3 regions of the Halotolerantifilum yawarlongkerapense genome follow, and region 1 is predicted to be linked to each of the others. Evidence: riboswitches for the same ligand, from Rfam matches in the RefSeq annotation. Region 1 holds a riboswitch; each other region holds the start of a gene.

The links. A riboswitch is a leader RNA that binds a small molecule or an ion and turns the genes downstream of it on or off. The one in region 1 is predicted to bind cyclic di-GMP.
Region 2: another riboswitch for cyclic di-GMP. It lies ahead of ACULM0_RS11475 (LPXTG cell wall anchor domain-containing protein); the one in region 1 lies ahead of ACULM0_RS04525 (transglutaminase-like domain-containing protein).
Region 3: another riboswitch for cyclic di-GMP. It lies ahead of ACULM0_RS01560 (GspE/PulE family protein); the one in region 1 lies ahead of ACULM0_RS04525 (transglutaminase-like domain-containing protein).

Annotation. Positions count from the first base shown of each region.
Region 1 is NZ_CP199719.1:938,203-945,116, reverse strand. Features, by position in the region: gene ACULM0_RS04540 (CvfB family protein) at 1-285, shown strand, start outside; gene ACULM0_RS04535 (bacterial transcriptional activator domain-containing protein) at 472-1,692, shown strand; gene ACULM0_RS04530 (HD-GYP domain-containing protein) at 1,857-3,329, shown strand; cyclic di-GMP riboswitch class I at 3,456-3,532, shown strand; cyclic di-GMP riboswitch class I at 3,608-3,682, shown strand; gene ACULM0_RS04525 (transglutaminase-like domain-containing protein) at 3,696-4,481, shown strand; gene ACULM0_RS04520 (arsenate reductase ArsC) at 4,634-5,041, shown strand; gene ACULM0_RS04515 (ABC transporter ATP-binding protein) at 5,270-6,415, shown strand; gene ACULM0_RS04510 (ABC transporter permease) at 6,434-6,914, shown strand, end outside.
Region 2 is NZ_CP199719.1:2,330,885-2,337,798, reverse strand. Features, by position in the region: gene ACULM0_RS11485 (helix-turn-helix domain-containing protein) at 1-670, shown strand, start outside; gene pcp (pyroglutamyl-peptidase I) at 684-1,322, shown strand; gene ACULM0_RS11475 (LPXTG cell wall anchor domain-containing protein) at 1,391-3,889, opposite strand; cyclic di-GMP riboswitch class I at 3,990-4,073, opposite strand; cyclic di-GMP riboswitch class I at 4,141-4,221, opposite strand; gene ACULM0_RS11470 (GumC family protein) at 4,465-5,847, opposite strand; gene ACULM0_RS11465 (flavodoxin family protein) at 6,007-6,489, opposite strand; gene ACULM0_RS11460 (polysaccharide biosynthesis protein) at 6,691-6,914, shown strand, end outside.
Region 3 is NZ_CP199719.1:307,284-314,197, forward strand. Features, by position in the region: gene ACULM0_RS01550 (type II secretion system F family protein) at 1-1,095, opposite strand, end outside; gene ACULM0_RS01555 (type IV pilus twitching motility protein PilT) at 1,111-2,169, opposite strand; gene ACULM0_RS01560 (GspE/PulE family protein) at 2,179-3,858, opposite strand; cyclic di-GMP riboswitch class I at 3,918-4,007, opposite strand; gene aroE (shikimate dehydrogenase) at 4,106-4,930, opposite strand; gene udk (uridine kinase) at 5,028-5,648, opposite strand; gene ACULM0_RS01575 (peptidase U32 family protein) at 5,652-6,881, opposite strand; gene ACULM0_RS01580 (O-methyltransferase) at 6,878-6,914, opposite strand, start outside.

The DNA of each region.
Region 1 (6,914 bases):
CGCATCAAGAAAGTGCGAGAGGATGGCAAGCTGGAGCTTAGCCTGAGAAAACCTGCGCATGAGCAAATCGATGATGATGCGCACAAGATCATGAAGCGGATCCAGTCCAGAGACGGTTACCTGCCGCTCAACGATCACTCGGAACCCAAGCGGATCCAGGCGGAGCTACAGATGTCCAAACGTGCTTTCAAACGGGCCGTAGGACGTCTCCTCAAGGAAAACCTGATCGAGATAACGGAGAAGGGCATCGCTTTGAAGGCACCGGAAACAGAAAACGAAGCTTAAGCAACGACCACGCACCGGAGGATCCTCCGGTGCGTTTTTTTTAAAAAGATTGAAGCATTGTGCTTGGGGTAGTTATGAAATGATATCTTTTTGGCCGTTGAGGGCCAGGAGTTTGGTTCCGTTGTACCATTTTTTGGCAATGCGAACTTCCTCCTTCGATTGTATGTTCAGATAGGAGTTCATTCCATGGCGCATCAGGAGATGAAGCAGGACAACAGCATATCTATTCGAACTTTCGGTGAGTTCGATATTTTGTACCAGGGGGAGAGCATGCTCGGTACCATGGGTCGATCTTACCGAATCCTGGAGCTTCTCAAGTATTTCATTGCCTTTCGCGAGAAGCGGTTATTACCGGAGTCGATCGTCAACCATTTGTTTGAGGAGAAGGATCACAATGATCCCAAGAATGTCCTCAGAACCCAGATCTTCCGGTTGCGAAAAATGCTAGAGGAGATGGAAGAGGAACTTCCACTCGAAGGACCGATCTTTCATATTACCTTCGAATACGGTTACTACATGTTGATGTTGTGCGACCGATGCGTGGTCGATTCCGATCAGTTCGAGGTTGCCATGCGCGAGGCCAAGGAACTGGTGGATAGTAACCCTGAAAAAGCGATCGAACGATATCGTGATGGACTACGGTATTATTTGGGAGAGTACCTTGATTCCAGTGGTTACGGCGACTGGACCGTCCCGATCAAGAATCGTTACGCCCGGCTGTATTACCAGAATATGATCAAGCTGCTCAACCTATTGAAAGAGCGCAAGCGGTATGAAGAGATCATGGAGGTTTGCGAGCGGGCCATTGCCCTCCAACCCTTTGAGGAGAGTTTCCATATCCTTTACCTTGAGGCCATGATTGCCAAGGGGTTGGTACAGCAGGCTCTCAGTCATTATGAGTACACGACCTATAAACTGTACAAGGATTATGATATCAAACCGACGTCAGCCATGAAAGCTGTCTACCGCAGGATTCAGTTCGAGAGCGAAGAGAAGGCGCTGACGGATCTCAATAGTATCGAAGCCCGTCTGACCGAGCAGGAGGCCAGTGGCGCATACTACTGTGATCTCGAGTATCTCCGCTTCGTTTACAATGTAGAGAAAAGAAAATCACGACGGGATGACGAGACGCGGATGCTGGCGCTTGTAACCCTGGAGCCGATCGACTTGCCTGCGGAAAAGGCACTGGCGATGTCCAAGTTGAAAAGTGTGATTGGGGAGTCATTGCGTTTGGGTGACCTTTACGCACAGTGGAACGATAGGCAACTCCTCATGTTGCTCGATCATGCGGACTACCAACACATTGGGGTGATCGAACAGCGTATTCGATCGGCTTTCGAGGAAAAGTGCGAGAAGCCTCACCGCTTGTCTTTCTCTTTCAATCGCATTGAGATGATGATGTTTTAACCGTTCGCGGAAGAATGTGCGAGCGGTTTTCTTGTGCCCGGGCTGTAACGCATATGAACGATTTTTGTTATGAATTCCTATGCTCCTTGCAATTGAAACGCACGAAGGCTGACATCGTCCTGTGTTACCTTTAGGGTAGAAGATTTCGTGAGGAGTTGATCAAAATGATGGAATACAGTGCTAAGAAAGATCTGTTCATGCAGTTCAAGGCGCTTTACGATAACAGTGGACATTTCATGGACTATTTGTTTATCGAGGCTAGTTCGAATTTTGAAACGCTTTTTGGTGCGCCGAAAACCGCACTGATCGGTCGCAGGATGTCGGACCTCGTGGTAGAGTATGAAGATCACTTTCTGCGTCTCAACGATATATACAACGCGATGATCCCCAATACAGTCAAGAAGTTCGAGAAGTATATCCCGGAGAAAGAAGCCTGGTACCTGGTTACAATCATGGCCGATGATCCGAACCATCTTTATCTGTATCTATCTGATATTACGGAGATACGCAATCAGATGGGGGGCGCTTCACTTGACGCGGAGCAGCAGGAAATTCAAATGGGGCCCTCTTTTCCCGAGTACATGCGGAGAAAAGGGCAAGAGGATCGCCATCATGCCCAGTTCATCGATCGACTAACGGGTATTTACAATCGCCATTATTTTGAAGAGGAAATGATCCGCCTGGATGTCAAGCGTCAGCTCCCCCTCACGATTATCGTGGGCGACATCAACGGACTCAAGCTTATCAACGATGCTTTCGGCCATCGCACGGGTGATTTGGTGCTTCGTGAATCTGCAAAGATTATCAAGGGATCGCTGAGAGAAGAGGATATCCTGGCGCGCGTCGGGGGCGATGAATTTGCAGCGCTCTTACCGAGGATGCCTCGGGAGAAGGCAGAACTCATCGTGCAGCGGATCAAGTCAGCCTGTTCCGATCGTCCCCTAGAGTACCTCAACCTGTCCATTAGTTTCGGTGTAGCCGAGAAAACGGAGGAAGGGGAAAATTTGATCGATGTCTACCAACGTGCGGATGATCGGATGTACCATCACAAGTTGATCGAGAGCAAACAAATGAAGGAAGGGATCGTCCGGCATATACTCCAGTGGTTGAATGAACTGGAAGTCGAGACAGAAGGACACTTCGCGAGACTCAAGCGTTTGTCGGAGAAGGTAGGCAAGGCCGTTGGTCTCAGTGATGAGCAAATACGGGATCTGAAGCTTTTGGCAGAGTACCATGATATCGGCAAGGTCTTTGTCCCCAAAGAGCTTCTGCTCAAGCGCGAACCACCGACTCAAGAAGAGTGGGAGATTCTCAGAAGACACGCGGAAATCGGGTATCGACTTGCCAGCTCGATCTACGAGATCCATTACATCGACGAACTGGTGCTCGACCACCATGAACGATGGGACGGCCGTGGGTATCCGAGCGGACTGAAGGGAGAAGAGATCCCGATTGTGGATCGCGTTTTCGCACTGCTCGATGCCTATGATACGATGGTTCACGATCAACCGTATCGAGAGAAGAAATCCCTCGAGGAGGCAATCAAGGAGATCGAAGCTGGAGCGGGCAATCAGTTTGATCCAGAAATCACCAATACTTTTCTTTCACTGGTCAGAAGCGATGGTGCCTTGCACTGAAGGCAAGTTCCATCGCATGAAGGATAGCTCAAAGAGGGCGCTGAAAGTTATCTTTCGGCGCCCTCTTTACGGTTGACATAAACAAAAGAGCTGTGGTATACTATTCACATATTAGCGAGGACTATCCTCCGATAATGGCAAACCCGTGGAAATGCGGGGACGCAAAGCTACAGGGCCTTTCAAATGGCAGCCTGGCTACCGAAGTGGTTAGTTTTTTTATTTTCACTAGGAAATATTTTACAATTAATTGCATAGACGTCAATCGAGAGTACACTCTCAAGCGACAAAGGCAAAACCAGAGGAATCTGGTGACGCAAAGCTATAGGGCCCATAGGGGGCAGCCAGCTACCGAAAGGAGAGTTTTCGATGAGAAAATTCATCGCCAGCCTATTTGTATTGATCCTGATATTATCAACTACCGCTGTGGCCTTCGCGAACACGCAGGTAGCTTTCAATGAAGAAGCCATCGCACAGGGTGTCGTTTCTCTACAACGACAAACCGCCGGCGAAACGCTGAAACTGATGGTGGAAAAAGATGAGGCGAAGTACTACTACACCTTTGATGCCAACAATCTGAATGTCCCGCTGCAGCTGGGTAGCGGATCCTACCGCATGACGCTGCTCAGACAATCGAGCGGTAACAAGTACAGTGTGCTTGAGCGCAAGACAATCGTCGCATCGATGACTGCAGATACGAGCGTTTACCTCCAGTCCGCACAACCGGTAGACTGGGACGCGGAGATGGAAGCCATTAAACTGGCCGAAACCCTCGTGGCAGGCGCCATGGATGATCGCGAGAAAATTGAAATACTGTACGACTATGTCGTGGGAATGATGAGCTACGATTACAACAAGATCAATACCATCGACACCAATTACGTGCCGGTGATCGATGAAGTGCTGGCCACTGGAACGGGCATCTGCTATGACTACTCGGCTCTGCTCGGTGCGATGCTGAGAAGTCAAGGGATTCCTACGAAGCTCGTCAAAGGCTACCGAACCGGCATCGATGTTTACCACGCCTGGAACGAAGTTTATTTGGCCGACGAAGACCGATGGGCGATCATTGATTCGACCTACGACAATACCATTAACGCGCCTAGCATGATGTTCAAGAGCGCGAGTGATTACCTAAAGGTCCGAGAATATTAAATCGAAAGTCAGGACGGTCCCGTGGGACCGTCCTTTTCAAGTGCGCGTTTTTTGTTAAGCCTTTGTTAACCCATTGGACGAAGGGCGCGCGATGCACTATAATATAAATGAGAATGAATAACAGGTAATGGTGATGTGAAAGCGAGGATTCTATGGCTTATAAAGTGGCGTTTGTATGTGTGCACAATTCATGTAGAAGTCAGATGGCAGAAGGGTGGGCAAAGGCACTGGGTGGCGACCTGATTGAAGCTTATTCTGCCGGGACCGAGGAGTATCCAGAGGTCAAACCACGAGCCGTTGAAGTGATGGTAGAGGCGGGGATCGATATGTCAGACCACCACCCCAAGCTTTTATCCGACATACCCAGTGAACTGGATATCCTGATCACCATGGGTTGCAACGTGGTATGCCCCTTCGTCCCAAGCAAACACGAAGAAGATTGGGGTCTAGACGATCCATCGGGCGGCCCCATCGAGGGTTTCCGGAAGACGCGAGATCTGATCAAAGAAAAGGTAGAGCATCTGATCGAGCAGATTCGATCTGGTGAGTTGGATTTGTAGACATCAACACCTTCTATACTAATGGAAGGTGTTTTTTCATGAAAAATGATGTTTAATCCGGAACTATAGATTTTTAAAATACGGAAACGCTTTCATGGCCACATTTTTTGACAGTTGTACAATCCTCTGATATACTTTGAAATAGAGAAAATACGTTTATAAAATAGCGAATTGTGTGCATATGTTCATATGACATGAAATCAGTTGGAAAAAGAGGAGGTCGTGAGATTGATAGAACTCGTGAATTTGACCAAATCCTATGATGGCAAGACGAACGTCGTCGAGGAGTTAAACCTGCAGATCAACACAGGAGAGATCGTCGTGTTGATCGGTGAATCCGGTTGCGGTAAGACGACGACCATGCGGATGATCAACCGTTTGAACGAGCCCACCAGTGGGACGATTTTGATCGATGGGGAAGATTACACAGTGCGAAGCAAGATCGAACTGCGTCGACAAATTGGATACGTGATCCAGAAAGTGGGTCTCATGCCTCACCTAACGGTGGGGAAAAATATTGAGATAATTCCCGAACTCGAGGGGTGGGACGCGGCAAAACGAAAAGAGCGCGCCTTCGAATTACTCGAGCTCGTCGACTTAGCACCCGAAGATTACTACAACCGGTATCCGCACGAGCTGTCCGGTGGACAGCAGCAACGGATCGGTGTGGCTAGAGCTTTGGCGGTGAATCCGGACATTATTCTGATGGACGAGCCTTTCAGTGCGCTCGATCCTTTGACGAGAGAACAGCTTCAGAAGGAACTATTGAAGTTGCAGGATGAGTTGGGTAAAACCATCGTCTTTGTTACCCACGATATGGATGAAGCGCTTAAGATCGGCGATCGTATCGCTGTTATGAAAGACGGTAAGATCTTACAGTATGACACACCAGAGGAAATCTTGAAGCATCCGGCGGATGCTTTTGTCGAGTACTTTGTCGGGAAGGATCGTCTTTGGAAATCACCAGAGATGCTTTTTGCCAGCGACATCATGCACAAAACGCTCGTGACCGTCGGTAAGAAACGAACACCGGCTCAGGTGACGGAGGTCATGAAGAAAAAGGACCTCGAGGTACTCTTCGTCGTGGAGAAAGAAGGCGAAAAACCACAGCCTCCCTTTGGTTTCATCACGCGTGAAACACTCAGAGAACAGGGTGAGCACCGGATCAAGATGGAAGAAATCGCGAACCGAGATTTCATCACCGTTCATCAACACACCAACATGGTGGATGTGCTTCAGCTCATGGAAGAGAAGCAGGTGCGCTATCTGCCCGTTGTGAACGATGATGGGAACCTGATCGGCATGATCACCCGCGCATCGATCTTGAACATCATCACCAAGGCTGTTGTCGACTACGAAGAAGAACACCAGTAAGAGGAGGGTTGTTCATAGATGAATAGAATGAATTTTTTCGAGTTCCTGGCCTCGCGGTCCGATGAGCTCATCGGCTTGACAATACAACATATCCAGATCACAGGCCTCGCCGTGATCCTGGCGATCATACTGGGTGTCCCAGTGGGCATCTGGATCAGTAAGAAAAGAAGTGTAAGGGGCCCCGTGCTGGGCATCGCCAATATTTTTCAGACGATCCCCTCGCTTGCGCTCTTCGGTCTGATTATCCCGTTACTGGGAATCGGCTACACGCCTTCAGTCTTTGTCCTCTTTCTCTACGCCTTGCTCCCGATTATCAAGAATACCTTTATCGGGATCAACAGTGTGGATGAAGCGATTATCGATGCCGGGCGTGGGATGGGTATGACATCCAATCAGATCTTGACCAAGATCGAGATCCCCTTGGCCCTACCGGTCATTATGGGTGGTATCCGGATTTCGACGGTCATCAACATCGGTACGGCAACCATAGCGGCCCTGA
Region 2 (6,914 bases), 1.4 Mb from region 1:
CCTGGTCACCCTCCGCACGTCGAAAGAGGCGGAGGACGAAAGGACGCGGGAACGCAGACACCGGTCGGCGACGAACGATCTCTACAAGAAAATAGAAACTTGGTTAAAGAGCGAGGCCCCGGGTTCTTTTCTCGCTACCCGCAACCGTCGCCTGTCGATCCTCCAAAAGGTGGGGGGCGAACCACGGTTGGAGGTCCAGGCACTCTATAGTACGCTTTTGAAAAGCTCGATTCTCGAGGGCTTTCATCTGCGTATCGGGGTGAGCGACTCCTTTGAAGGTACGAAGCACTTGCGCCAGCACTACGATAATGCCAAACAGGCCCTTGCCCTGAGCGATGCACCGGTGGTTTTCCACGGGGATTTCGAGGTGCGCAAGTTCCTGCTGGCCAATGAGCCCAAGGAACTGGAGGCCTTTTACGAGAAGATCCTGGGTCCTCTGCTCACCTACGGGGGGACGGCGGGTGAGGATTTTCTCGAGACACTGTCCACCTACCTGAGGGAGAACGGCAGCTGGACCAAGGCTAAGGACCGGCTGCACATCCACGGGAATACCCTGACCTATCGTCTCCGGCGTATCTCGGAGCTGCTGGGGATGGATCTCAACCGGTATGAAGACCGGCTGAAGCTGCAGCTGGCGCTGGAGATCAAGGCGATCTTGGCGTCTCGATAAGGGGGAATCGATCGTGCATATTCTGGTGACGGGCTTTGAGCCCTACGGTGCTGATAGGCTCAACGCCTCCAAAGAGGTAGTCGACCACCTCCCTGAGGTTATCGGAGGCCACACGATCCACCGTCTGATCCTACCCACCACCTTCGACCGGTCGATCGAGGTGATGGATGCTGCGCTCACGCGCTACCGACCGGAGCTGGTGATTGCGGTGGGCGAATCGGTGGGGCGTAAACAGATTACCCTGGAGCGCGTGGCGATCAATGTCCAGGATGCACCCCTTCGAGATAACGCGGGAAGCCAGCCGGTGGACGAGCCGGTGATTCCCCAAGGACCAGCGGCCTATTTCTCGACGCTTCCTATTAAAGCAATGATGAGAGCGCTGGTGGATGAAGGGATTCCGGCACGTGTGTCCAACTCGGCGGGCACCTTTGTATCGAATCATTTGTTCTATGGATTGATGCACCATCTCCATCACCTCCTGCGGATGGTCCGGGGCGGTCTGGTGACGGTGCCGCTACTACCGGAACAGACCAAAGAAGATCCCAACTGCCCTTCTCAACCCCTTGAGATATCGGTGCGTGCGCTGGAGCTGCTGATCCTAGCAGCCGACCGGAGGGATGATTTGAATGAACCGGGCGGTCGAATCTGTTGACAATATTCCAAAGGATAAAGGAGAGATGAGACCCCGACGGGGGAATCATCTCTCCTTTTCATGTGTCTCTATCTCCGCTTTCTCAGGCTGAAGCCGAGTCCGCTGAGGACGAGTCCGAACCAATAGAAGAGTGTGGGAGGAATCTCGCCTGTTTGCGGCAAGGTTCCGGGGGCTTCTGGGATCGGTTCATCCAGAGTGATCTCCTCTTCAGGAGGATTGATCACTTTCGGACGCTCTGGTAGTGCTGGGGCTTGTGGTACGGGTTCTACAACCTCTACTTCTTCCGTCAGGTCGATAAAGATCGTACCTCCGCCACCGTTGTCGTCTCCATCATCGTCGTCATCATCATCGTCTCGATCTGGTGGATCATACTCGTTCGTGATGACCACCGTGGCCGATTCAACCTCTCCGCCGAGCGTAACGCTGTTCGGCGTGATGCTGAGCAGATCGTAATTCGTAGGTGCTGTCTCTGTCACCGTGTAGGTTCCTTCTCCAAGACCGGTTAAGGTCTCGGTGTCATTGCCCACGAGTGTCACGTTCTGATTGAATTCGCCAGGTCCTGTGACTACTGCGGTGAAGGTACGTGCGTTCGTTGAAATCACTGTGCCTACAGTGTTAACGACACGCTTCTGGATCGTGAGACTATAGGTCTCTTCTGGTGGTTCTTCTTCATCCACACTGTTGCGGATGGTCACGGTCATATCAGGGGTGTTCTCTGTCAATATCACGTTTGTAGGTGTGATATCGATCAGATCGTAACCCGAAGGCACATTCTCTCGAACAACATAGGCATAGTCGAGCGATAGCTCATCAAAGACAAGCGGTGTACCGGCAACTACGTCACCTCTTAAGGTTCCTCCTTCTCCAAAGGATAAGACGACTTCAAATGGTGTCGTATCACTTGTGATCATAGTCTCTCCATCCCATACTTCTTTTACGATGGTGATGGAACCGTATACCGGTGGTTCTTCCTCATAGTAGTTACTGAAGGTCAGCTCTTGTGCCAGATAACCCTGCTCAATGAGCACGGGCTGTATGGGATCTTCACAGAAGTAATCTGCTACAGGTACTTCCGTCACCACGTAGCTTCCTGGCTCAAGACCGTACAATGTGATGCTACCGTTACCCTCGATGGTCGGCGTTGCGGTAAAGCCCTTAGGACCTTCTACATTGAAAGTGAAGGTGACTTCATTACCCTCATCCAGAGAATCGTCAGCATATACCATCTTATTGATAGTCAACGAACCTGTGATCCACTCATTCTGGATCGTCGCGTTGATATCATCATCATTCGGAGTAAGCTCCACCGTAGCTGATGGATAATAATCGATCAGCCGGTACCCTTCGGTCGGTCGTTCGACCAGTTCGTATGTGCCGAGAGGCAGGTCGATGGACTTCGTCTCCCAACCTGTAAAGGTCAGAGTATCGTAGATCATTTCTCCATCCATGATGTCGACGACAAAGACGCCTTCGTCATCATCTTTCATTTCAAGCTCTTCGCCACCGTTATCAAACCAGACTTCTTTGTCAATGATCAGGAGACCGGTGGGTGGTGGTACCTGCTGGTTCTTCACTGCGATAACCGCACCCTTGTAAAGATCTACGCCCATATAGTTACCAGTGGGCTCATCATAAAGATCTCCACGTGCGTATACACCAGTGCCAGTTACATTCCACTCGGGACCAGATCCTTCGCTGAGTACAACGGTTTGGTCGAACTCTGGCTCAATCGTCAGCGGGTCATTCGTTGTGTCCAACTTGTACGATTCCTCAGTTCCTTGGATCTCAATGTTGATCTCCCAAAAGATATTGGGCTCATCCATTGACTCTCCCTCAGCATCGTACCATTCCTTGTCAATGGTTACTTCATACTTGCATATTGCACCATCGGATTCTGCTGTCGCAGAGAACAGCTCTTCAATCCAGTAGATGGTCTCTTCCATGTCGCCTGTGTAGAACAGATCGTATCCCCCTGCTTCTACTGTACCAGACTTTTCTACTTCCCCATCATGATACGTGTAGACCATATCATACGGATTCGGGTTCTCTACACTAAAGCGGTACTCACCACGCTTCTCTGTACAAACCGGTCTAAGAATTAGCTCTTCAGGCACTTTGTAATAAAAGGTCACATGGCTGATCTGGTGATCAATTTCGATAACCGAGTCAGTAGTCTTACCACCTCCATCGCTTGAAGGAGTTTGTAAGTTCGTGTCACTCAAAACTGGAGGATCGTAAGCATAAACATTTCCCTTGAGAGGCCCTCCTTTTACATACACATAGCTGACTGGAAAATTGGCCTCAAAAGATACTTTTGTCCCCATTTCATTCAGGTGAATCTCTACTCTAAAGTCTGATGGACCATAATAGACTCCATCTTCAAGTGGACCTTTTTCATCGTCACCTGGGATTTTCAATGCTAGGTATCCTTCATATTCAGGATCTTGATTCCCATCCCACATCGTAGGCGTAACGCTCGCACCCACACTGACGATTCCTGTTCCCATAACAAGGAGCAGGATCAAACCGAACGCGAGAATTCTTCTACCCTTCCTCTTCATTACCATCACTCCTACCTTCCTACAATACACAGATTGTCAACACCCATTATCTGTAAGGGGCCCCACTCCTCCCTTGCATTCAAAAACCAAAAAACGCCACAAAGAATGCGGCGGTCGGACGATCTTTCTCTAAAGAAAAAGACTCCTGGCTTTGCGTCCCCATCTCACGGTGGGTTTGCTCTTGACGCGCTTCAACGAATCCTCTTATCGTTTCCACTATTTCCTTATTAAACCAAAAGAAAACTGCCACAAAAAAACGTGGCAGTCGATCGTTCTCCGTATGCGGGAGATATCTGGCTTTGCGTCCCCGTCTCGCGGCGGGTTTGCTTTTCACAAATAGAGGAATTTTCAGATGAGTATCTATCCTATATATACCACCGAAGCCAGATGCTAAGCAAAATGTTCGAGAGCCAAGTAAAAATTTAATCCCCCTTGTATATCACAGAACTCGAAAAATTCACTCGAGTTAATAAAGATCATTCAGACTATTTCTCTTAACGATTATTCACCATTATCCAAATGCCTTGACGTTGAATAATTTGTATCTATATTGCTCAGCAAACCAAAACGCGAAAAATCAATTAATTAGCAACCGTCCGCGATACTTCCTCCATTAGAAGACCAACTCTTATTTGAGCTTCTGACTCAGTCGCATGCCAGTACGCTCTGAAGAAGACAGAGAAGACACTGAGCATCATTCCGAGTATCAGACCAATAGCCGTATTCATTAACACCCTTGGGCCTGTGGATCGTGTGGGCACGAAAGCATGAGAAATTACGATCATCTGGGAACCCGTGACTTTTGATGCCTCCTCGATGCGCGTACTCTCCAGTTGGTTCAAGAAGGCATCGTAGATTCGCTGTGCTGTGCTCACCTTGTTGGAGACCAATCTTTCCTCGTATTGACGATCGGAAAGAGCGAGCCTTAGCTCTTCAATCTGCTTTTCCATTTCAGCAATAGATTCTTTGAGCAAGACGTTTTCCTGTTCAAATCGCGTATCTAGGTTCCGCAGTTGCTGCTGGACACGTTCTTCGGCTATTCGCAGATCCGTGTGACGTGATGTCAACTCTGTATGCATGGGATTAATCTCTTCGCTATACATCGTTACATCTGAAAAACCAGAGGCCACAGTATCCTTGAGCGCCGGCTCGTCATAGAAACTCTTCTGCACCTGAAGCACCTGCTGGGTTTCGGCAAGCTGATTATCTACCGTACTCAGCTCAGCACGAAGTGACTTGATCGCCAGTTCTTTATCGAGCTTTTGGTTCTCGTAACGATCGTATAGTCCCACTTCCTTTGACTTAAACTCATTGAGCAGTCCTTGGTGAATGCTGATCTCCGAGCGTAACTCGTCAGAAGACTTCCCCGTGGCGATCAGTTCGCGGTGCTCTCTTAGACTTTCCTCGAGTGACAGTTTCTCGCTTATCATCTGCTCAGAAAGAAAAGAAGAAGAAATTTCAAACCTGCCCTTTTGTAAGTCGTCAATAAACTGCATGTACTCTTCTTTTACCGTGTTCGCCAGCATGGCCGCATACTCGGGATCTGTATCCGTGACGGTGATATGAATCATGTTGGAGTCTTCATCAGAAGTCACATTGATCTTCTGTCTGAATCCCTCGTATGTAATGTCCTCCGGCAGTTTAGCACTCTCCATCACAAGGCTGATCACCTCATAGCTCAGGATTTGGTCACGATACGTTGCAATCGAGAAACGGGGCATGGCATTTATTCCCTCCAGCAGGGCACCCATATCATCACCGTTCGAGGCATCCATTCGCTGATCAGCCGTGTTCGCCGGCATTAAAACAGCCGTGGCTTCATATGTGGGTTCCATCAGGAACTTTGATCCAGCAAAGGCTAGAACGCCAAAAACCAGCGTGACGATTAATATCGTCATCTTTCCTCGAAGCAACGTTTCGATCAACTCACGTAAGCTGATTTCATCAAAATGGTTCTCATTCAATAAACACACCTCTTTTGTAAAAATTATGAAATATGACAACGCCACTATTATATCAACTATTCCGTGTCGAAAAACCTCTACTTTTGTCGAACTCCGCATTCTGGGCAAAAAATTCGGAATCCCGTGAGTAGGGATTCCGGAAAACGATTATTTGTTCAGTCAAGACGTCTTTAGCGCTCGCGCCCAGGCCTTGGCCCGCTCGATCTCGCCATCAAAGAGGGGCCCTTCCTTGTCCTTGACAAAGAATCCAGCGACCTCTCCCGCGGCACTTCCTCCGCTTCTTAAGAGCTTCTTTTGCATCGGTTCTGCAGCATAGCCAAAGACCGACACAAAGGCGTTCAGCACCTTCGAGTTTACCTCTTCCAAAGAAGCACGTGTGTCGAAAGCCGCCACACGTCTTCCCCTTAGGCTACCGCGGGATTGAGTCCCCAACCAGTCATTAATCGCTTTTGTGGCTTTAAAGGCTCTGGTGGGCGATCCCACCACTACGAGGGACACCGCCTCTGGTACCGGACCGGGACCTGTTTTCACGTCGATCACCTCTACCTCAAGACTTTCCTTGAGCGCCTCCCCGATGGCTTCCGCCACTGCCTTGGTGTTGCCGAAAAACGAATCGTAGACTACCCATGCTTTTTCACCCACAATAGATCCCTCCCAAAAATATTTTTGATCCATCTGATTATTACTACCCATTTTCATAAAATTGTAGCATTTTTGTAACCATTTTTTACCTTAAATCGGGGATTTTCGACATCCTTCGACCTTTCCAAACGCACGCGAATCCGATATAGTAGAAATGAATCGTTAACGTGCGAAATACAGAGGAAGACTAAGGTGATTTTTATGCAGCAACGCATCAGACAGGGTGCTCTGATCCTGGCGGATATCCTACTCATCAATCTATCGTTCTTACTGGCCTTCTACCTGCGCTTTGAAGGTAGCCTCCTATCGGGGCAGGCCATGCAGTATCTACATACCTACGAAGATATCTTTATCACCATCACACTGATCAAAGTGGTGATCTTCTACTTTTTCAAGATGTACTCCAGCCTCTGGCGCTATGCCAG
Region 3 (6,914 bases), 630 kb from region 1:
TGCCTCCAGCTCGTCGTCGTAAAAATCTGCGGTCTTGCCCAGCATCTCCTCAAGTGCACCGGACTCTTCCCCGATCCCCACCATGGAAATCATCATGGGTGGGAAAATGTCCATGCGCTTGAGCAGTTTGCTCAGGCTCGTCCCCTTCTTAATATCCTCCGTCACCCGCTCCAAGCGCTTGATGACCACCATGTTGCCGGTCACCGTGCCCGAGGCTTCAATGGCCTCCACGATCGGGATCCCGCTACCGATCAGCGTCGACAATGTTCTCGTGAACCGCGAGGTCGCGATTTTCTTCAAGGAAGACCCGATAATGGGGAGTTTCAGAAGGATTGAATCCACCCGGAGCTTACCCTCCGGCGTCTTTATGTAGTTCCGTACAGCATAGACGATCCCTCCGATCGCCAAAATATAGAGGCACCAAAAACGCTGGATCGAATCGCTGATTGCGATCAGCACCCGCGTAGGCGCCGGAAGCGGTACCCCTGACCCCTCGAACATACCGATAAAGGTCGGCATCACGAAGGTTAAAAGGAAGATCACCACGGTAATCGCAAAGATGCTGAGGACCGCCGGATAGACCAGCGCACCCTTGATCTTGGCATTGATCTTGGTCTCCTTGTCATAGTGGGCCGACATCTTGTCCAGCACACCATCCAGGTTACCCGTCATCTCACCGGAGGCCACCATACTGATGAGCAGCGGCGGGAACACTTTCTTGTGCTTTTCCATGGCAATGGATAGCACCTCACCCGTCCGGACATCATTGGCCATCTCATCAAGGGATTCACTCAGCGTCTTGTTCTCCGACTGCTCCTCCAACACTTCAAGAGACGTGAGGAGCGGCATACCGGCATTGAGCATCGTGTACAGCTGCTTGGTGAATACCGCCAGGTCCTTGGACTTGACCTTAGGAAGGAACAGCGTCATTTCCGCCACATCCATACCCTCTTGTTCTACACTTTGGACCCTGACCGGTGTATGTCCCCGAGAACGGAGGAGACTGAGCACCTCATCCTTCGTCTCGGCCACCTGGTGGCCTTCTACCACCTCGCCTCCTAGGTCCACTGCCTTGTACTTGAACTTAAACGGCAAATCATCACCCCCTTATCACTGGTAGCCGACCTGACGCAGGATCATATCGCGGTCGATCGCAAACTTGTGGAGCGTATCCCGATCGATGGTCCGTGATCGGTAGAGATCGATGAGCGAAGCATCCATCGACTGCATCCCGTACTTGGACCCCGTTTGGATCGCCGTGTCCATCTGATGGCTCTTGTTGTCTCGGATCAAATTCTTGATGGCCGTTGAGCCGATCATAACTTCAAAGGCCGCCACACGACCGCTCCCATCCGCCTTCGGGATAATCTGCTGGCTCACCACCGCCTCGATCACACTGCCCAGCTGGACGCGAATCTGCTGTTGCTGGGCCGGTGGGAAGACATCGATAATCCGGTCGATCGTCTTAGCCGCCCCCAGGGTGTGCAGGGTACTGAGCACCAGGTGACCTGTCTCCGCCGCCGTGATCGCCGTCGAAATCGTCTCCAGGTCCCTCATCTCACCCACCAGGATCACATCGGGATCTTGACGAAGTGCCGCTCGTAGAGCCTCGGCAAAACTATCGGTATCCGTCCCGATCTCCCGCTGGTTCACGATGGACCGGTTGTGCTTGTGCAGGAACTCGATGGGATCCTCGATGGTGATCACATGCTCGTTCCGGTGTTCGTTCATGTAATTGATCATGGCTGCCAGTGTCGTGGACTTACCACTGCCCGTTGGCCCTGTCACCAAGATCAGCCCCCGCCTTTTCATGCACAGGTCCTTGATCACCGGCGGCAGGTGAAGGTCCTCCATCTTGGGGACCTCGAGCCCCACGATGCGAAGCACCATAGAATAGCTTGCCCGCTGCTTGTAGACATTCACCCGGAAGCGACCGATATTCTGGATTGCAAAAGAAAAGTCAAGCTCTCCCTTTCTTTCGAACTCTTCAATCTGCTCCCTCGTCATGATCGAGAGGACCAGATCCTTCGTCTGGATTGGAATCAACTTCTCTTCGTTCATTCGGACCAACTGTCCGTCCACCCGCATCACCGGTGGTGAGGCCACCGTGATGTGCACATCCGAAGCCCCCGCGTTGATGGCCTGTTGTAGAATCTCCTGGATCGTCATTGCTGGCACCTACCCTTCCATCTGGTACGTTACTTTGACCATTTCCTCCACCGTCGTGACACCTTTCATCACCAAATCCCTGGCCGATTCCTGTAGCGTCTTCATCCCCCGCTTGATGGCATGATCCTGTAGCTCATCCACACCGGCGTTCCGGTTGACCAGCGACCGGATCTCCCGATCGATGTGCATGATCTCGTGGATCGCCGTCCGCCCGAGATAACCCGTTTGGTTGCAGGCATTACAACCCTTGCCCCTCCGTACGGTCACCGGTTTATCGATCTTGAGGATCTTCATCTCCTCTTCCGTGGTGGCATGCTTCTCACCGCACTTGGGACAGACCATCTTGACGAGACGCTGGGCGACCACGCCCACCACTGCCGAGGAGACCATGTAGTTCTCGATCCCCATGTCCACCAATCTCGATACCGTGCTAGCCGTATCATTGGTGTGGACCGTGCTCAGCACCACGTGACCGGTGATGGCCGCCCGTATGGCGATCTCCGCCGTCTCCGTGTCCCGGATTTCCCCCACCATGACGATGTCGGGGTCCTGGCGGAGGATCGACCGGAGGCCACTGGCGAAGGTAAGCCCCGCCTTGGTGTTCACCTGCACCTGGTTCACCCCGTCGAGCCGGTACTCCACCGGATCTTCCACCGTGATGATGTTCTTCTCTATTTGATTGAGTTCCTTCAGCACTGCGTAGAGGGTCGTCGTCTTCCCACTCCCCGTGGGCCCCGTCACCAGGATCAGTCCCTCGGGGGACTTGATGATCTTATCGAAGCGCTCGAGGTTGTACTCGGTAAATCCCAACTCCCGCTTGTCCACCACGATCCCGCTTCTGTCGAGCAGGCGGATCACCACCTTCTCCCCGTAAACCGTGGGAAGCACGCTGATTCGCATGTCGATAAAATTATTGTCAATGATCGTCTCGATCCGCCCATCCTGCGGGATGCGGCGCTCCGAGATATCCATCTTACCCATGATCTTGATCCGCGTCACCAGCGCCGAGTGTGTCGCCTTGGCGGGACTCATGACCTCGCGTAGTTCCCCGTCCACCCGGTAGCGGATGCGCACGTGCTTCTCGAATGGTTCGATATGTATATCCGAGGCTTTCACCTTCACCGCCTGGCTGATGACCGTGTTCACAAGCCGCACCATGGGCGCGTTCGTCACATCGTCATCCTCCAGTTCCTCCTCGTCCTGGAAGATCTGGTGCTGGGCCTTGAAGTCCTCTACCGCCTTCTCCGCCGCGTCGCTGGCATCGTAATAGCGATTGATCGCGCGGATGATATCACCCTTGGCACTGATGGCCACCTCTACCTCCATGCCCGTGGTGATCCTGAGGTCGTCGATGGCGATCATGTCCAGAGGATCGGCCATGGCCACCATCAGCTTCCCGCGCTTGATAGCCACGGGGATTACCGTGTGCTTTGAAGCCAGTGATTCCGAAATGAGCTTCGGCGCCTTGGCATCTAAAATAAACCTGTTGAGATTAATGTGGGGAATCCCCAGCTGAAACTCCAGCACCTCCAGGATCTTTTCCTCCGTGATGGCATTGTCCTCGATCAGCTGTTCACCGAGCTTGAGACCTGAGATTTTCTGCGCAGCAAGAGAAGCTTTCAGTTCCTCTTCTGTGATCAGCCCGTGATCCACCAGGAGATCGCCCAATCGTAGTTTTTTCTTCGCCATGACGCCCACCCCATTGATTACCGTTTACATTAAGATAACGAAAAAAGCCGCAGAAAAAAATCCGCAGCAGAACCATCGTAGTCGAGCATTTCGACCGTAGACTTCGAGCTTTGCGTCGCCGCCTTTCGACGGTTTTGCCAAATTTGGTAAGAATGAAATTAAGGTTTCTTAATACTTATCATTATAAGCCGATTACCAGTTAGTGTAAAGATATTATGTCAATATAATGGAATGCGTTCAAAATAATTTAAATAAACGCAAGATAAGACTCCAGGGGGACTGAGGTGTCCGTCCAGATGCCCATACCGGCCGCCGCCTGACCCACCAGCATGTGGAGTCCGTTCGCCACAGGATGACCACTTGCGGCCGCTTCTTTTAAAAGCAGGGTACGCTCCGGATGGTAGATCAGATCCACCACCATGGCCCCTGCCTTCAAGTCATCGATTGAAACGGGTATCTGGTCTTCCATTTTGCCCATTCCCACCGGAGTGGCGTTCAGGAGCAGATCCACCTCAGGGGCGTAGTCACCAAAGGACGTCAGATCCCATCCTGTGACCGCCTGATCAGCAAAACGTTCCAGCATGTGCCGGCGCTTCTCTTCCGTGCGACTGAAGACCCGGACTTCTGCGGCGTCAAGCTGTAAGAGCGCCAGCACAGCGCTTTTCGCCGCACCACCAGATCCAAGGACCGCTACCTTCTTCCCCCGCACTGTAAAACCGTGAGAGGTCATTAGGTTTTTGATACCCACTGTATCTGTATTGAAACCAATCAAACGACCCTCTTCCCAGCGGATTGTGTTCACACTCCCGAGCAAGGCCGCGTCGCCTCGAATCTCGTCGAGGTAGGCGATGACCCGCTCCTTGTGAGGTGAAGTGACATTGAGACCACCTATGCCGATCGCCCGAAATCCCGCGATCGCCTGTGACAATTTCTCAGGTTGCACCTCGAAGGCCAGGTAGATGCCGGAAAGGTTAGCTGCTTTCAAATAGCCATTATGTAACTGCGGGCTGATCGAATGGGCCACAGGGCTTCCGATGAGTCCGTAGAGTGGTGTGCTGCCGTTAATCTGCATAACGATCTCCCTTCTGCTCTATTTCTCCTCGCTCTCTGCTTGCATCATACCACAATCACAAGTAAAGCTGGGTTAAAAAAAAGCCAAAGACTGAAGATCAGTCTTTGACTATAGATCGAACCTTGGCCACCATGATATCGATGGCCACCTTGTTGTAACCGCCCTCTGGTATGATCAGGTCGGCGAATTTTTTCGTGGGCTCTACGAACTGCTCATGCGCCGGTTTCACCGTGGCCAGGTACTGGCCGATGACGGACTCCAGCGTACGCCCGCGTTCGTTGATATCGCGCGTGATCCTGCGGATAATGCGCACGTCGGCATCCGTCTCCACGAAGATCTTGATATCCATTAGATCGCGCAGGTCCTCGTCCTCCAGAATCATGATCCCCTCCAGGATGATGATATCCCGGGGGTAGATTCGCTTGGTCCGCTTCTCGCGGTTGTGCTCGGAGAAGTTGTAGATGGGAGCTTCAACGGGGTGGCCCGCGAGGAGCTCTTTCAAATGCTGGACCAGAAGCTGGGTGTCGAAGGCCAGGGGATGGTCGTAATTCGTCTTGATGCGGTCTCCATAGTCCAGATGGCTCTGGTCATTGTAATAAGCATCCTGCTGGATGATGGAAATGTTGGTCTCCGGTAGGGACTCGAAGATAGCTCGCGCCACCGTACTCTTACCGGAACCCGTCCCACCAGCAATACCGATCAATAGGGGTCTACTCATCCGCTAGTCCTCCCTTTTCATCCGAAGCAGATCCATGGGGGCCACGGGCTGGTCCATGGCCATCTCAAAGATCATCTGGGGATGGGGCACCGACTCGATCGCCGTGCCCTTGTCGTCGTAAAGTGCCGTCACCACCTGCTCGAAGCCCCGGTAGTCCGGTCCGATGACCTCCACCGTGTCGCCCACGAAAAAGCGGTTTCGCTGTTCGATGGTCGCCACACCGCGCTCGGCATCGTAGGCCTTCACCACGCCCAGGAAGTCGTAGTCCCGGATGTAGCTCGAGGTATCGTAGTGCTGGTCCTCTTCATCAGGGCGTTTGAAGTAAAAGCCCGTGGTGAACTTCCTGTGTGAGACCTTGGCAATCTCCGCCAGCCAGTTGGGCTTGGTCTCGAAGGCATCTGGATCCGCAAAGTAGGTATCAAGAGCCTCCCGGTAGACCCGCACCACGGCCGCCACGTAGTAGAGGCTCTTCATGCGACCCTCAATTTTGAGGCTGTCGAGGCCGCTCTCCATGAGCTCCTTCACGTGGTTGATCATGCACAGGTCCTTGGAATTGAAGAAGTAGGTCCCCTTGTCGTCCTCCACCACTTCGTAGGCTTCACCGGGCCGCTGCTTCTCCACCAGTGCGTACTCCCAACGACAGGGGTGAGCACAGGCGCCCTTGTTGGCGTCTCGACCGGCCATGTAGTTGGAGAGCAGGCACCGTCCGCTATAAGCGATGCACATGGCCCCGTGGATGAAGGCCTCCAGTTCCAGGCTCTCCGGGGTCTTGTCCCGGATCTCCCAGATCTCGGTCAGGCTCATCTCCCGCGCCAAGATCACGCGCTCGATCCCCTGCTTGTGCCAGAACTCCGCCGACTTGTAGTTGGTATTGTTGGCCTGGGTCGACAGGTGGAGGGTCAGGTGGGGGGCTTTTTCCTTGACGTACAGCAGGGTCCCCGGATCCGACAGGATCACGGCATCAAAGGGAATGTCCTGGATCTCATCGATATAGGACTCCAGCGCTTCGATATCCTCGTTGTGGGGGATGATGTTGAGCACCAGGTAGACCTTGCGCCCTAGCTCGTGAGCGTAGGCCACGCCCTCGGCCATCTCGTCGAGGGAGAAGTTCTTGGCGCTGGCGCGCAGACCAAAGATCTCACCGCCGATATAAACAGCATCCGCACCGTAGTGCAGCGCCACCTTTAGTTTTTCGAGATCGCCCGCCGGAGCGAGCAGTTCAGGTTTTGTCACGTTGCGTCACCGCTTTCTCTTTGTCTATGGGAA